Linked DNA regions of Prochlorococcus marinus CUG1415. The protein of the gene in region 1 interacts with the protein of each later gene in a pairwise test. Links are inferred from orthologs where the notes say so. Each region holds a gene or a part of one and is shown on either strand. Other genes may lie near its edges. The genes, in order: dnaB and dnaA.

Region 1 (8,761 bases):
GGTTTAATTAAAACTTGTGCCAGTGGATCAATACAAGCCGATACAATAATTTCTGATCTATGTGCTTGGGATATTAAAAATGTGGGATCAAATAATTCGCCATTTTTACCGGGTAATTGCAACAAAATTCCAAAGACATCATCATGATTAGGAAGGTTGCTTTGAGTAAAGCGTTTTAAGGATATTCCCAGAGGTTTTGCTCTGGTTTGTAGAACATTAAAAGTATGATCAAAAACATTTGATTCCACTAAGTACACTTTTGAAGATTTATTTTTTCTTGCGGCAAAACTCATGGCCATAGCTTCTGCAGCAGCAGTGCCCTCATCTAATAAAGATGAGTTGGCGACAGGGAATCCTGTTAGTTCACAAACAATAGTCTGAAAATTAAATAAAGCTTCTAATCTTCCTTGTGCAATTTCTGCTTGATATGGAGTATAAGATGTGTACCACCTAGGATTTTCGAGAACATGTCTTTGAATTACTTTAGGCATGTGATTGTCATAGTAACCAAGGCCTATGAGTGATCTCATTTTGGTATTCTTCTTCGCAATCTCTTCTAATTCATTTAAAGCCTCAATTTCTGAACAACCTTGGGGCAATATTTCTGAAGATTTATCGTTAAGCTGAATATCTTCAGGAATAACTTGATTTATAAATTGATCAATATTATTAAAACCAAGCTTATTCAGCATAATTCTTTCATCATTATCTCCTAATCCAAGATGCCTATCTATAAACAAATCGGACCCAAATTTGGATGTCATATTAAAATATTTTTCTTTAAAATAGCTCTTTTTAGAAAGTTTGCTTTATTTTGGTACAACCTTTGATTGATATTCCTCAGAAGTCATCAAATCAGCAATTGATGCTTTTGATTCTGGTTTCAAAATGACTAACCAACCTTCTCCGATCGGATCATTCTGTAAAAGCTCAGGGTTCTCAATAACACTTTCATTTACAGATACTATTTCCCCTGAAAAAGGCAAATAGACTTCCTCAACGGCCTTAACTGATTCAATTGTTCCAAAAGTCTCACCTTTCTCTAAAGTCGCCCCTTGATCAGCTAACTCAACAAAAACAATATCTCCTAATTGATCAATAGCAAATTCACTAACTCCAATTTTTAATAGTCCGTTTTCTTCCAAAACATATTCATGAGTATCAGCATAGTGGAGGTTGTCTGGAAACTGGTAAGACATGATTAAGTAGATAAAGGAAGTAGAGAATCCTTTGAAATTAATTTTTCCTCTAATAATTCAGATAATAATCGAATTAATGCAATTTTGATGTGAGCTATGTGAGAACCACCTTGAACAAAAATATTGTAGGGATCTCTTAGGGGAGCATCAGCAGAAAATTCACTTGTACTACCCTCAATAAATGTACCTCCTGCCATTAATAATTTTGAATCATATCCATCCATTGATGATGGAACAACATTCAGAAAAGAATCTACTGGTGAAGAATTTTGAAAAGATTGACAAACTTTTTGTACCAAATCAGGATTATTCAATCTTACTGACTGAATAAGATCAGATCTATAAGTTGCTGGCTCTGGTAAAACCTTGAATCCCAAATTTTTAAAAACTGCTGCAACCATATCAGCACCTTTAAGTGATTCGTGAACAATTTGTGGTGCTAAAAACAAACCCTGCAAAATTAATCTTCCTAGTCCAAAATTTATTCCTGCAGAAGAACCAATACCTGGGGAGGTTAATCTAGAACATGCCATCTCGACCAACTCTGCATCTCCTGCAACGTACCCACCAGTAGGAACAATTGTTCCTCCCAAATTTTTAATCAATGATCCAGCAATTATATTTGCCCCTTTAGAAATTGGTTCACTATCTTCAACAAGCTCTCCATAACAGTTATCAACAAAACATATACAGTTAGGATCAAGAGAATGAATGAGACTACAAATTTTCTCTATCTGATGATTCGTGAGGGATTTTCTCCAACTATATCCACAACTTTTTTGTATGAATACTAATTTACATGAATTTTGTTTAAAAGAATGAACAATTTTTTCTTCAAAAGAATCAAAATTCTCGCAGATATTTATTTGCTTATATTCAATCTCAAAATTTTTAAGTGAGCCTTTTCCTCCTCCCCTTATTCCTATGACTTCTTCTAACGTGTCATATGGTTGTCCTGTAAGAGATAACATTACATCTCCAGGTCTAAGAATTCCAAATAAGACAGAACTTATTGCATGCGTTCCACTTACAAATTGCATCCTCACAGCTGCCTTTTCAGCAAGAAACAATCTTGCAAAAACCGCATCAATTTTTTCTCTAGATATATCATCATGACCACTACCAGAAGATTGATTGAAATGACTAGTAGAAACTTTTTCTTCCTTAAAAATTGTCAAAATATTTTCTAATTTCTGGAAAACCTGATTGGACCTTTCTTGGAAAACTTTACTTAAACTCTCTTCAACAGAAAGAACAGCGTTTTCAGCCAGTTTTAGGTTATTGTTTAATATCATTTATTATGAAAACTCATGTTATTTTTCAGAAGCTAAATTTCTTAATTCTGCTAGGAAAGCATTAGGTCCCCTACCCTGAAAATAAGAAAGTTTTTTTGAAGCCTCATATAAATCAAGTAGTTCTCCATCTAATTCTTCTGCCGTATAATCTCTAATTCCTGCTATTACCTCAGCAAAACGTTCTCTACGGGAAGATTTATTGACAGCATAGGCTTCCATTACCTGGATTTTACATGATCTCCAAGCCTTATTCTGACAAAAATGCACTGAAAGAGCATCACTTAAAGCAGAAGCTTCTTCATCTTCTATGTACCAGTCAAACGATGAAGGTAGAGATTTTAATCCTGAAAATATCTCGAATAACTCCCCGGCCGTCAATGGCTTACCAGAATCATTTTTGAGGGGTAATGCAGACTCTTCCAAAGATTTCCATAACTCTGGGTAATCATTTTCAAAACGATCCCTGATTTTTTCTATGCCTTGATCAAGAATCGTATTAACTTGAGCTAAAGCAAGAAAAACTTCAGGGCCTGGCGAAGATAACTTCCCATTCCTAAGATTAGAAATTTGCGAATTGTGAACTCTACCTAAATCAAGAACTTCAGAAAGTAATGGCAAAACTCTGTGTGACCATCCATTTCTTTCATGCCAGAGGTGTATCAAATGAGCCATAGCCCTTCGACCTCTAGATAATTTATCGCGATATCCTAGACTCACAGATAATTAAACTTATCAATAGTATAGTATGATAATATTACATATCGGTAATTTTGAAAATAGTATTTCAATATCATGAATTCAGTAATCTTCCAAGAAACAGCAAAATTAAAAAAACCTGTTCCAGCTGAAAAAGTTATAGAACTCTCAGAAAGATTACTGGAACCTTCCAGCCATTCAAAAAGATATCCTCCAAGACTTCATAAAACCTGGGGAACAATAGTTTTCATGGTTGCAATTCATATTCTTTCTCTTGTAGCTATACAACCAAAATTTTGGAGTCTCCCTGCAGTAGTATCATTATTATTTTTTTACTGGGTAACTGCTTGTTTAGGAGTCACTCTTGGATATCACAGATTGTTATCACACAGATCGTTCATTGTTCCAAGATGGTTAGAAAGATTTTTTGCTACCTGTGGAGCTATAAGTTGCCAGCATGGACCAATAGATTGGGTAGGTTTACATAGGCATCACCACTCTTTTTCAGATACTGAAGTAGATCATCACAATAGTAAAAAGGGGTTTTGGTGGAGTCATATGGGTTGGATGTTTAAAGACGTTGAAGCACTCAAAACTGTTCCAAAACTAAGTGCAGATTTAATTAAAGATCCATACTATAGATTTCTAAATAAATATTTTTTATTTTTACAAATTCCTATTGGACTCTCTTTATATGCAATAGGTCAAAAATTAGGAGTTGGAGGTTGGGCGCTAGTCCTTTGGGGAATTCCATTGAGACTTGTGGTTGTTTATCACGTAACTTGGCTAGTAAACTCGGCAACACATTGTTGGGGTAAAGCGCCTTTTGAAAGTGGTGATTCTTCCAAAAACAATGCCTGGGTTGCTGCATTAACATTTGGAGAGGGTTGGCATAATAATCATCATGCATTTCCTAACTCGGCAAAACAAGGATTATTTAGAGGTCAAATAGATATAACTTGGGAACATATTAAGATTCTTGCAAAATTAGGTCTTGCAAAAAAAATAAAGTTACCCTCTAGGTCTTATTATTAAATATATTGTTAAATATTTTCATGGCTAAAAGAGTACAAGTCGCATTAACTGAATCAATCGCATCGCTTGGCAAAGAGGGAGACCTAGTTGAAGTAGCGCCTGGATATGCAAGAAATTTTCTATTACCTTATGGCAAGGCAATGAATGTAACACCAACTGTTCTTAAACAAATTGAAAGGAAAAAAGAAAAAGAAAAAATTGCTGCTGACAAATTAAAGCAAGAAGCGGTAGATTTTCAAACTGCATTATCAACAATAGGGAGATTTACTATTAAAAAACAGGTTGGTGAAGATGGTGTACTGTTTGGAACAGTGACCAATGGGGATGTTGCCGAAGCAATAGAAAAAGCAACCAAAAAAGAAATTGATAGAAGAAACATCACAGTTCCTGATATTCATAATTTAGGTTCCTTTACTGCAAAAATTAAATTACATCAAGAAGTAAATGCAGAAGTAAATATTGAAGTAACAAGTTAAGCAATTTGTTGCATTATTTTGAAAAGTAGCCAGAGTATATATCTAAGCAATTAAAGATATGGTTTCAGTACCTTTTCCAAATAATGGACAAAATAAAAACTTTAAAAAAGACTTTAATAGTGCAAATGCTGGATTAGTACCTCCTCAAAACATTCAAGCGGAGGAAGCTGTTCTTGGTGGAATACTCCTTGACCCAGACGCCATCGGCAGAATTGCAGACTTAATTAAGCCTGAAGCTTTTTATATCAATGCTCATCAAGAGATTTATAAAACAGCATTAATGTTGCATAGCCAAGGGAAACCAACTGATTTAACATCAATGAGTGCTTGGTTAGAAGATAATGGATCACTAGAAAAAATTGGAGGGAACAACAAATTAGTAGAGCTAGTGGAAAATGTATCCTCTACAGCTTCCATAGAACAAGTTGCAAATTTAATTAACGACAAATTCATGAGAAGGCAACTTATCAGATCTGGAAATGAAGTGGTTCAACTAGGTTTTGATCAGACTCAAGATACTAATGAAATTTTAGATCAAGCGGAACAGAAAATATTTGAAATAAGTCAAGAAAAACCTTCAAAAGGTCTAACTCAAGCAGCTGAAATCCTGACAAGCACTTTCAATGAAATAGAATCTAGATCATTAGGTACTTCAGTAGCTGGAATTCCCGTAAATTTTTACGACCTTGATGCAATGACTCAAGGCTTTCAAAGAAGTGATTTAATAATCGTTGCTGGAAGACCTTCAATGGGTAAAACTTCAATAGTTCTGAATCTAGCGAAGAATGTTGCACAATCTCAAGATTTACCTGTGTGCGTATTTAGCCTTGAAATGAGTAAAGAACAGTTGACATATAGATTACTTTCGATGGAAGTTGGAATCGAAAGTGGCAGGCTAAGAACAGGAAGATTACAACAAGATGAATGGCCTTTACTTGGAGAAGGTATCAATTCATTGGGTCAACTACCAATATTTATAGATGACAAACCTAATTTAAGTGTCTTAGAGATGAGATCTTTATGTAGAAGATTAATAGCTGAGCAAAAAAAAGAACTTGGATTAATTGTGATTGATTACCTCCAATTGATGGAAGGAACAACTCCTGATAATAGAGTGCAAGAACTTTCACGGATAACAAGAGGTCTTAAAAGCATGGCCAGAGAATTAAAAGTACCAGTGGTTGCCTTATCTCAACTTAGTAGAGGAGTAGAGTCTAGAACAAACAAAAGACCAATGTTAAGCGATCTAAGAGAATCAGGTTCTATTGAACAAGACGCAGATTTAGTGTTAATGATTTATAGAGATGAATACTATAATCCAGAGACTGAAGATAGAGGTATAACAGAGATTATTGTCACTAAACATAGAAATGGGCCCGTAGGAACTGTTAAATTATTATTTGAACCTCAATTTACGAGATTTAAGAATTTAGCTAATTAAATCTATCCTCAAATGCAAGATCATCAATCGCCAAATGAATCTTTTGACATCATCGTTATTGGAGGAGGACATGCAGGATGCGAAGCAGCCATAACAACAGCAAAATTAGGATTTTCAACAGCCTTATTTACAATCAATTTAGATAGAATTGCCTGGCAACCTTGTAACCCTGCAGTTGGCGGGCCAGCAAAAAGTCAGTTAGTGCATGAAGTGGATGCATTAGGAGGAATTATTGGAAAATTAGCTGATGAGACAGCGATACAAAAACGGATATTAAATGCCAGTAGAGGACCAGCTGTATGGGCATTAAGAGCTCAAACGGATAAAAGAGAATACTCAAAAAGAATGATCGAAATACTACAAAATACAGATAATTTATCTTTAAAAGAAGCAATGATTACTGAAATTGATATTGCAAAAACTGAAGTAATTGGAGTTAACTCAAAAAAAAATATACAAAAACAAATCAAGGGTGTAAAAACTTTCTTTGGTAGTTATTATTCAGCGAGATCAGTTATTATCACAGCTGGCACTTTTTTAGAAGGCAGAATATGGATAGGAAATAAATCAATGTCAGCTGGCAGATCTGGTGAACAAGCAGCAAAGGGTCTTACTCAAAACTTACACGAAATTGGGATCAAAACAGAACGTTTAAAAACAGGCACCCCAGCAAGAGTTGATAAAAAAAGTATCATTTTTGATGAATTAGATATTCAACCTAGTACAGCAGCTGATAAATATTTTTCGTTTGACCCAGATATCAAAAATAATATGCCCCAAGTTAGTTGTCACATCACAAGAACAACTTCTAAAACACATCAACTAATTCGAGATAATTTACATTTAACTCCCATTTACGGTGGTTTTATTGAAAGTAAGGGGCCTAGATATTGTCCATCTATTGAAGATAAAATAGTTAAATTTGCTGATAAAGAATCACATCAAATTTTCTTAGAACCAGAAGGAATTAATACCCCTGAAATATATGTTCAAGGATTTTCTACAGGTTTGCCCGAAAATATTCAATTAGAACTTTTAAGAACCTTACCTGGATTAACTGAATGTAAAATGTTACGGCCAGCATATGCTGTGGAGTATGAATATATTCCTGCAACCCAGCTACAAAGATCACTCGAAACAAAAGAAATTGAATATTTATTTAGCGCTGGACAAATTAATGGAACTACTGGTTATGAAGAAGCAGCTGCACAAGGATTAGTTGCAGGACTCAATGCAACAAGAAAACTAAACAACAGAGATCCAATAATATTTACTAGAGAAAGCAGCTATATAGGAACAATGATTAATGATTTAATTACCAAAGACCTCAAAGAACCATACAGAGTTCTTACAAGTAGGAGCGAATATAGATTAACCCTAAGAGGAGATAATGCAGATAGGAGATTAACCCCATTAGGTTATCAAATAGGGCTAATTGATGAGAAAAGATGGTCGGCCTATCAAGAAAAAATCAAATTCCTTGAAGAAGAGAAATTAAGATTAAAAAACACCCGTTTAAAAAATACCGATGAAATAGCAAAAAAAATAGCATTAGACACAGGATCAAAAATCAAAGGCTCAACAACTTTGCAAGAACTCTTAAAAAGACCAAACTTTCATTATTCAGATCTAATTAAATATGATTTGAATGCAAAAGATCTAGCTTCTTCAATAAAGGAAGCTGTTGAAATAGATATTAAGTACGAGGGTTATCTTAAAAGACAAAAAAACAATATTGATCAAATAAATCGTCAAAGATCTAAATCTCTGTCCCAAGAAATAAATTATGCAAAGATAGATACATTATCTTTAGAAGCTAGAGAAAATTTGAATAAACTAAAGCCAAAAAATTTTGGTGATGCTTCACAAATTCCAGGAGTTAGCAAAGCTGATTTAACTGCATTACTTGTTTGGCTAAAAATAAGAGATGTAAAAACAGAAAAAGCAAAAATTTTTACTAAAAAAAGTTATCATCTTAAAAGCAATCTTTCAGAACACTGAATAATAAACTTTTCAAGTCACCAAAAATATTATGGGAAGAAAAAGCCTCAACTTTTTTAGTGAAAAATTCACTACCAAAAATATCTGGTCCATGGAAATTAATGCTGCTTGGGGATGGAAGTCCAACTAGACATCTACAGCTTTTAACTAATCAAGAAACAAAAATTAAATTAATTTCAATGCAATTAGATCCTCTATCCAGTGAAGATGGTCCTAAAGAGTTGAATCAGTTAAATGGCCCTTTAATTAGAAGACAAGTATGGATTAAAAACAATAATAAAAACCTAGCATGGGCTGAAAGTTGGTGGAATGCAGAACAAGTAAGTGAAAATTTAAAAGCCAAAGAAGAACCAATTTGGAAGAATTTAACACAAGACAGATCAGAGTTGTTTAGAGAAGTTGATCGTATTTCACTTGTGAATTCAAAATGGTTAGAAGATCAATTTTGTTTTAAGGGTCCATTCTGGTCAAGAAATTATAGATTTTTTCGAGACAAAAAGCCACTAACAATTATTAGAGAAGTCTTCAATCCATATTTAGAAAATTTACTAGGGTCTTCTGGAATTAACAAATTTGCAAATCTATACTCTTCTTCTTCTTCTTGATCTAGGAAGATTT
Region 2 (8,647 bases), on another replicon or contig:
GTACAGATGGATCTATAACTACTACTGATTTATCTTTTACCCATAACCAAATGACATTATCACTTAAAACTCTTATTCCTATTATATTTTGAGCTTTATTAAATTCCATTATTAACTTAGAATGAAGAATCCTTGGAAGAAATTGAACTATGATTACTATAGCTTTACCAAAGGGAGCTCTGTTAGAAGATTCAATTTCAATTTTTAAAAGAGCTGGTTTAGATTTCACTAAAGCGTTGGAGGAAAATAATAGATCATTAACCTTTGAATCAAATTGCAAACGGGCTAAAGCCTTATTGGTAAGAAATGGAGATGTCCCTGTTTATGTGAGTTATGGCCAGGCTGATTTGGGTATCGTTGGATATGACGTTTTACGAGAATCTGATTTGACAGTCGCAAAGTTACTCGATTTGGGATTTGGGGGTTGCTATATGTCATTGGCCGTTAAGAAAAATAGCAATTTTTCAAAACCAACAGATCTTCCTGCGAATTGTAAAGTAGCAAGTAAATTCACAAAAACGGCAAGATCTTATTTTGATGAATTAAATATACCTGTAGAAATAGTTCATTTAACAGGATCAGTCGAGCTTGGTCCTATTACAGGTATGGCAGAGGCAATAGTTGATTTGGTGGCAACAGGAAAGACTCTTAAAGAGAATGGTTTAATTAAAATAGATGATCTTTTCTACTCGACTGCAAGACTAATTGGCAATCCTTTATCTATGAGGTTAGATGATAATCATCTCAGAGATACAATTTTATCAATAGAATCAATTAATGCTTTATAGAAGATTAGCTAAATGTTTTTGAATGATTTTAGAAGAATTAAAAAGTTAGGTAAATATTTAACTAAAGATAAAAAAACAATCTATTTGATCTTAATAGTATTGCTTCCTGTGTCTTTCTCTGGAGCTATTCAGCCACTATTAGTAGGTCAAGCAATTACTATCCTTAAAAAAGAAACCACAGATGTCTGGCTAAGTAAAATTTTCATTGGGCAGTCAATAAATGCCATAATTTTAACTTTATTTGTAACGGTTCTTCTTAGGTTAGTTTTGCAAGGGTACCAAACCTACAATATCCAAGCGGTTGGGCAAAGATTAACGGCAAGGATAAGAAGAGAACTTTTTGAGCATTCAATATCTTTGTCTCTTAAGTATCACGATAAAATGCCTGTTGGAAAATTATTAACGAGATTAACAAATGATGTTGATGCTTTAGCCGAGGTTTTTGGAAGTGGGGCAGTTGGAGTTATTGCTGACTTTGTGAGTCTTATAGTGATTTCATTGACAATGCTTTCAATTGATCAAGGACTTGCAATTTTATTGCTTTTGACTCAAATCCCAGTTTCATATTTCATTATTTGGCTTCAAAAACGTTATAGAAAGGCCAATTATCAAGTAAGAGAGGAGTTGTCTCAACTCAACTCTGATTTTCAAGAGAATCTTCAAGGTCTAGAAGTAGTTCAGATGTTTAGGAGAGAGGCTTTTAATAGTAAAAAGTTTTCAAATACTGGAGCCGCTTATAAGAAAGCAGTTAATGGAACAATATTTTATGACAGCAGCATTTCAGCATTTATAGAGTGGATTTCGCTTGCCGCAGTTTCCTTGGTTTTAGCAGTTGGAGGGTATCTTGTTACGTCCGGTAATATTGGGTTAGGAACATTAACAACTTTTATTTTATATTCCCAAAGACTTTTTGAACCTTTAAGACAGCTTGCAGAAAGATTTACTCAGATTCAAGGAGGGCTTACAGCTGTTGAGAGAATAAATGAATTATTGGATGAAGAAATTCAGATTAAAGACTCTTTATCCTCAAAGCATTTTTTAGAAGATGCTCAGAATGCAAATATGCAATTTAAGGGTAAAATTGAATTTAAGAATGTTAATTTCTTCTACAAAGAAGGAGAACATATCCTGAAGGATTTATCTTTTCTGATCAAACCAGGGGAACATGTAGCTTTCGTAGGCCCAACTGGTTCAGGTAAAACAACCATAATTAGATTGTTGTGTAGATTGTATGAACCTCAATCAGGTCAAATTTTAATCGATGATATAGATATCAAAGATATTCCTATTGCCACCCTTAGAAATATGTTGGGTGTGGTTTTACAAGATACCTTTATCTTTAGTGGCAATGTTGCGGATAATTTAAAACTCAATGCAAATATAGACAATCATGAATTAGAAAATTTATGTAAAGAATTAGGATTAAGTAATTTGGTAAAAAAATTACCAGAAGGTTTGAACACTTTTCTTAGAGAAAGAGGAGGAAATCTTTCTTCGGGAGAGAGACAACTTCTTTCAGTAGCTAGAGTGGCGATTAGAAAACCTGTTGTTTTGATAATGGACGAGGCAACAGCGTTTATGGATCCCTCTACAGAAGCTGCATTACAGAAAGATCTTGAAAGAATTCTAAAAAAAAGAACAGCATTAGTAATAGCTCATAGATTAGCAACTATTGAAAGTTCTGATAAGATTTTAGTTTTAAAAGGGGGATCATTAATTGAAGAGGGAACACATATTGAATTAAGAATGAAAAAGGGTTTGTATTTTCAGCTCTCTGAGCTTCAAGAAAAAGGATTTGCAAATTTTTAATGATTTTTAGAAACCAAGTGCCATCAATTAAAAAATCAAACAGTATATCTAGAGATGAACTTATAGATATATATGGTTTGAATTCTTATGAATTTACTCAAAAAGATAAAGAACAAATTTTTGTATGTAGCAAAAGTAAAGAGTTAGATCTAATAGAGCTAGATCAACTTTTGCAAACTGTTGGTTGGAGCAGACGACCAATAAGGAGAGTTAAAAGAGCTTTGGATTTTAGTATTTTAGTGGTTGGATTATGGCGCCATGACGATAAATTTCCTAGGCTAGTAGGATTTGCGAGATGCACTGGCGATGGAATTCTAGAAGCAACTGTTTGGGATGTTGCTGTGAATCCTGTCTATCAAGGGCTAGGATTGGGGAAAGAACTAATGAAATATATTCTAAAAGAATTAAAACAAATTGGCATTTCAAAAGTTACTCTTTTTGCTGATGCGGAAGTGGTTACTTTTTATAAAAGACAAGGTTGGATATTGGAACCAAGAGGTTCTAAATGCGCTTTTTGGTATGCAAATTAATTATTTTTTGTAGTAGTCATAATATATAGATTTTGTCGATTCGCCTTTTAACCATCTTCTTCTAAAGTTCCAGTTCTTGAGTGCTTGGAGAAAAATATTCGTTCTTTCCCATTTCCTTGAACTTGTAAAAATAGGTAAATTTAATTGCTTTAAATATTTTTTGCAGTTTAATCTCATTAAAAAATCTACGTCCTCCATTAAATGAATCTTTCTAAAACCATTATTCTTAAGATAAATAGATCTATGAATTATTAAACCTTGGTCTCCATAAGGTTGTTTAAAATATTGGCTTCTAAAATTAACAAGAATCTCGAGCAGTCTGTAAATTAACTTTTTGTCATTAATTCTAAATTTAAAATAGTAAATATAATTTTTATCTCCCTTTAAAACTGATTGTATTTTTGTAAACCAATCATGAGTTAATCTTGTGTCAGCATGTAAAAACATTAGCCAGTCCCCATTTGATTTTTTAGCACCAGTATCTAATTGTAAGCCTCGATTTCTTTCTTTGGATTTATATACTTTCGCGCCATAAATATTAGCTACATCAATAGTTTTATCTTCACTCCCACCGTCAACAATAAGAATTTCACCCTCTTTCTGAATAATCGACAAGTCCGAAAGCAATAATGGCAAATTATTGGCTTCATTAATAGTTGGAATTACAACTGAAATTTTAGACAAGTTGATTACTTTCTATTTTCAATATCAATTATTGTATCTATATCTATTTTTTTGTCCAAAAACTTATATTTCATGTTCGTCGAGGCAAAATTATCAATTGTATTTTGAAGAACATTTTCTTTACTCCACTTGATATTGATAAAAGGTAAGTGTAGATGATTTGATATTATTGATTCTGATAAACCAATAAGCCAATACCCTCCATCATTAGATGGCCCTAAAATAAGATCATTTTGTTTTAGTTCCCTGATAGTATTCAATAAATCTAGATGGCATAAATCTGGTAGATCAGTGCCGATAAAAATTATATTTTTTATCTTATTTTGTGTACAAAATTTTTTGTTGATAATTATTTGCCGTTTCATTTTTTCTCCCAAGCAGCCTTTACCCTGCAAATTAAACTTTTTAATGCCTAATTCTTTAGACCATCTTCTACAAGATGTCCCCCCTAAACCAGATATAGCTATAGAAATATCAATTGGTTGAAGTTTCTGGATAGATTTGGCGACGGAAATGGTGTGGTTGGTCATCACACTTTGTATTTTTGCAGAATTACTTTTACCTATATCTCTAGATAATCTTGTTTTGCATCTTCCAAAACCATGCCATTTAGCCATGATAATAAGTAATGATTTATCCAATACTTCAGTGAGATTTATAATAATTATATGCCTATGAAAAAAATATAAAATTTATTCTTATAGATTAGGATTATGCTTTGTTAAAAAATTTTAAATTTATCGTGATCTTGTGATTTGATAATGGCCAATTATTAAATTCCAACTAGATTAATAATCTAGTGAATAAAATTTTGCAAGCAACTAATCCTATTTGGTCGGAAGTTCAACAACTACTTCAAAAAACTTTAAGTAAGCCTTCATTTGAGACGTGGATAAGGCCTGCTAAATTTAGTTGCTTTGAGAATGGGTTATTGACCTTAATCGCTCCAAATACATTTTCAAGTGATTGGTTAAGAAAGAATTATTGTGCAACTATCGAAGAAGCTGCAAAAGAAATTTGTGGCCATGATGTAAAAGTTGTTTTTAAATCTGAAATAAATAGCAACAGCGATTTAACAAATAAAGAGAGCCCAAAGGAACTGAAGTTAAATAACAAAACAAAATCTTTTTCTAATAACTACCAAGATAATTCTTCAAAAAATCGATCCAAGAATCCTAATGGTTTAAATTTACGTTACGTCTTTAAAAGATTTGTTGTGGGTCCAAATAGTAGGTTGGCTCATGCCGCAGCTTTAGCAGTTGCCGAATCTCCTGGGAGAGAATTTAATCCATTATTTATTTGTGGTGGAGTAGGTCTTGGTAAAACTCATTTAATGCAAGCAATAGGTCATTATCGAGTAGAAATAGATCCTGAAGCAAAAGTCAAATATGTATCTACAGAGACTTTTACTAACGATGTTATTAGTGGTATCAGGAGAGATGGAATGACAGCTATTCGAGATAAATATAGAAATGTAGATCTGATTTTAATAGACGATATACAGTTTTTAGAAGGTAAAGAGTATACTCAGGAAGAATTTTTTCATACTTTTAACGCTCTTCACGAATCAGGAAGTCAAATAGTGATTGCAAGTGATAGGCCTCCAAATCAATTGTCGGGAATTCAAGAGAGATTAATTTCTAGATTCTCAATGGGTATGACTGCAGATATTCAACCCCCTGACCTTGAGACGAGGACGGCTATTCTTCAAAAAAAGGCAGAACAAGAGAGGATGAGTCTCCCAAGAGATTTAATCCAATTTATAGCAGGAAGATTTACTTCCAATATCCGAGAATTAGAAGGTGCATTTACTAGGGCAGTTGCATTCGCTTCAATCACAGGCTTGCCAATGACAGTCCAGTCAATTGCCCCAATGCTTGATCCGAATAGTGTTGGAGTAGTTGTAACTCCAAAACAAGTTATTAACAAGGTGTCAGATTTCTTTAAAGTTTCTACTGATGAATTGATTAGTTCAAGTAGAAGAAAACCAGTAAGTCAAGCCAGACAAATTGGTATGTATCTTATGAGACATGGAACCGATCTAAGTCTGCCAAGAATAGGAGATGAATTTGGAGGTAAAGACCATACCACTGTTATGTATGCTATAGAACAGGTTGAAAAAAAATTGTCCATTGATCCTAATATTGCAAGTCAAGTTCAAAAAATAAGAGATTTACTTCAAATAGATTCAAGAAAAAATTTCTAATTAATTAGAAATGAAATTGATAGGGTCTTGATCATATCTATGCTTGAGAGGTATCTCATCTATTTCATTGTTATCACTTATTAATTCAATTTTATTTAATGATTGTCTTAGTAACCTTGCTGAAATAATTGGCATATCTCTTGGAACTGAGATTCTATCTTTTAAATATCTCAGAGATTTTCCTGAAAGTTTCTCAGGGATTCTTACTTCACTTGTGATCATATAAGTTAATGCTGATCTCAATGATTCTTCAAAGAATTCCTTATCGTATGGGTTAACTTTTATTAAACTTTCTTTATGCTTTAATACTCTTTGAATAGCAATTCTGGCGTAATATTTTGAATCGTAATTTTTATTTAATTCAAAATTACCAAGACCTTCCCCAGTATCTATTGCCTTAGAGAAAACAATCTGTTTTTGATTGCTCTCTTTGAAACATCCACCCATTTGTGGAGGTAAGTCATGAGAGTGAGTATGAAAATCTCCCTGAGTTCCTCTATAAGCATTTGTTCCTTCAAAAAGGGTAAGCCAGGTATGTATAGATGGATAATTAGATCTTATGTTAAAACCTTTATAGTACATTAAGGAAGCATTCATTCTCTCCATATATGGAATAAAAATTATATCTCCAATCCCAGGCTCTAAATCACCTGAATTAGATACTGCTGGATCAACAAACCCTGATTCTGATCTGCTCAAGATTTCATCAAATTTAGAAATAGATTCTTTTAATCTTTTTTTTCTAAAAGAGTTATCTATGAAATTAAAGCTTTCTCGGCAAAGCCAATTACACCAAGATCTGAAAATTTCTCTTTCTAATTTTCGCGTTTCTCTAAGGTGACTTGATGTTATATAAGACCCTTGTGCTCCAAATTCATTTTCTAAAAAAGCTATGATGTTATCGCTTTCAGTTACAACTTGCCCTTTAAATTCAATTGCAGGTAATTTACCTGATCTGACTTTATCAAGGAACCAAATTTCTTTTTGACCATAGCAAAACATATTTATTTTTTTTACTCTATAAGGAATCCTCTTAAATTCAAGCCACAACCATATTTTCTGACAATAAGGACACCATGAATGTCTATCCCTAAAAAGAGTAACTATGACATCCTCTTCTTTATGACCAAATAATCTTAAGTTTGCGTAGGAATTATTAATACCATTAACTCTATCAAGATCTTCAATCTTAAATTTATTTAAGTCTTCCCATGTCAAAATCTCATACATTCTTTGAATTTAAGTAATAAACTTAAGTTATAATAATTGATTAAAAAAAATCTTGGAATTTCAATTTGATTTAATTGTTGTTGGTGCTGGATCTGGAGGATTGGCAGCGGCTAAACGTGCTGCAAGTTATGGAGCAAAAGTTGCAATTATAGAAGCAAATCAAATAGGCGGTACTTGTGTAATAAAGGGATGTGTTCCTAAAAAATTGATGGTTTATGCAGCTAAAAGTAAAAATAATATTACTTCTTCTGGAGGATATGGATTAAAAAGTGAAGGCATTATTTTTCAATCGAGTATTCTATTGAAGAATGTTAGAGAAGAGGTTTCGAGGTTAAGTGATTTACATAAAAATTATTTAAATAAACTGAATGTAACTGTTTTTGAGGGATTAGGAAGATTCATAACACAAAATGAATTAGAAATAATTTGTCCAAAAACAAACAGAATTATAAATAAAATAAGATCACAAAAAATTCTTATTGCAGTTGGAGGTAAACCAAAGAAATTAAATATTCCTGGAATAGACTTGGCATGGACGAGTGATGATATTTTTGAATTAGATAAGTTTCCTGAATCAATATTAATAGTTGGAGGCGGATATATTGCCTGTGAATTTGCGTCTATTTTCAGGAATTTAGGTACTGAAGTAACTCAAGTAATTAGAGGTCAACATTTGCTTAATGGTTTTGATGAGGATCTGTCTTCATGCTTAGAAGAATCACCTACTTTTGCTGGAATAAATATAATCCCTAAAACTCAATTAAAGTCTATCGAGAAAGTAAATGGGAATTTGAAATCTAGCCTGGACTCAGGAGATGAAGTTCTAACTAATAATATTCTTATCGCGACAGGTAGAGAACCAAATCTTTTGCCTTTAAATTTAGATTTTTTAAATTTAAAGATGGATGGAACATATTTAGATGTTGATGAACTTAATCAAACAAGTAATGATAATATTTTTGCAGTTGGCGATATCATAAATAAACCTAACTTAACTCCAGTAGCAATAGAACAAGGTAGAGCTTTTTCGGATAATTTTTTTAATGATCAAAAAAGAAAAGTAAATTATAAATATATTCCTAAGGCAGTTTTCACTATTCCTGAAATTTCATCAGTTGGCTTAAGTGAGAAAAGAGCTAAAGAAATCTACTCTGAGAAAAATATAAAAATTTTCAAATGTAAATTTACACCTATGTCTAATACGTTTAAAGAGAATAAATCAAAATGTATGTTAAAGATTGTCGTTAATAGACTAACTGACAAAGTCTTGGGATGCCATATGTTTGGAGAAACATCATCTGAGATTATTCAAATGGTATCAATTTCATTAAACGCAGGTATAACAAAAAAAGATTTTGATATTACTATGGCTTTGCATCCAACTATCTCAGAAGAATTTG

What was found.
Region 2: the proteins of dnaB (region 1) and dnaA interact in binary tests that used the Escherichia coli proteins (3 or more experiments, as listed by UniProt). The link is inferred for Prochlorococcus marinus CUG1415 from one-to-one orthologs.

What each region holds. Positions count from the first base shown.
Region 1 is NZ_JAAORL010000002.1:611,404-620,164, forward strand. The notes cover bases 4,006-6,950. They hold dnaB (replicative DNA helicase), read left to right. Parts: upstream 4,006-4,759; coding sequence 4,760-6,142; downstream 6,143-6,950. Other genes in these bases: HA143_RS09465 (acyl-CoA desaturase), read left to right, coding at 4,006-4,225; rplI (50S ribosomal protein L9), read left to right, coding at 4,246-4,701; mnmG (tRNA uridine-5-carboxymethylaminomethyl(34) synthesis enzyme MnmG), read left to right, coding at 6,155-6,950. Outside these bases: gcvP (aminomethyl-transferring glycine dehydrogenase), read right to left, coding at 1-764; glycine cleavage system protein GcvH, read right to left, coding at 810-1,199; HA143_RS09455 (aminotransferase class I/II-fold pyridoxal phosphate-dependent enzyme), read right to left, coding at 1,202-2,494; HA143_RS09460 (hypothetical protein), read right to left, coding at 2,513-3,211; more of HA143_RS09465, read left to right, coding at 3,287-4,005; more of mnmG, read left to right, coding at 6,951-8,143; HA143_RS09485 (chorismate lyase), read left to right, coding at 8,170-8,748; HA143_RS09490 (RNA helicase), read right to left, coding at 8,725-8,761. UniProt on the Escherichia coli protein: The main replicative DNA helicase, it participates in initiation and elongation during chromosome replication. Travels ahead of the DNA replisome, separating dsDNA into templates for DNA synthesis.
Region 2 is NZ_JAAORL010000001.1:529,857-538,503, forward strand. What follows is about bases 3,989-6,819. They hold dnaA (chromosomal replication initiator protein DnaA), read left to right. Parts: upstream 3,989-4,622; coding sequence 4,623-6,017; downstream 6,018-6,819. Other genes in these bases: HA143_RS03045 (TIGR04282 family arsenosugar biosynthesis glycosyltransferase), read right to left, coding at 3,989-4,428; HA143_RS03055 (glutathione S-transferase), read right to left, coding at 6,018-6,819. Outside these bases: gloB (hydroxyacylglutathione hydrolase), read right to left, coding at 1-109; hisG (ATP phosphoribosyltransferase), read left to right, coding at 150-788; HA143_RS03030 (ABC transporter ATP-binding protein), read left to right, coding at 801-2,597; HA143_RS03035 (GNAT family N-acetyltransferase), read left to right, coding at 2,597-3,127; HA143_RS03040 (TIGR04283 family arsenosugar biosynthesis glycosyltransferase), read right to left, coding at 3,128-3,811; more of HA143_RS03045, read right to left, coding at 3,817-3,988; more of HA143_RS03055, read right to left, coding at 6,820-7,247; gorA (glutathione-disulfide reductase), read left to right, coding at 7,300-8,647. UniProt on the Escherichia coli protein: Plays an essential in the initiation and regulation of chromosomal replication. Binds in an ATP-dependent fashion to the origin of replication (oriC) to initiate formation of the DNA replication initiation complex once per cell cycle.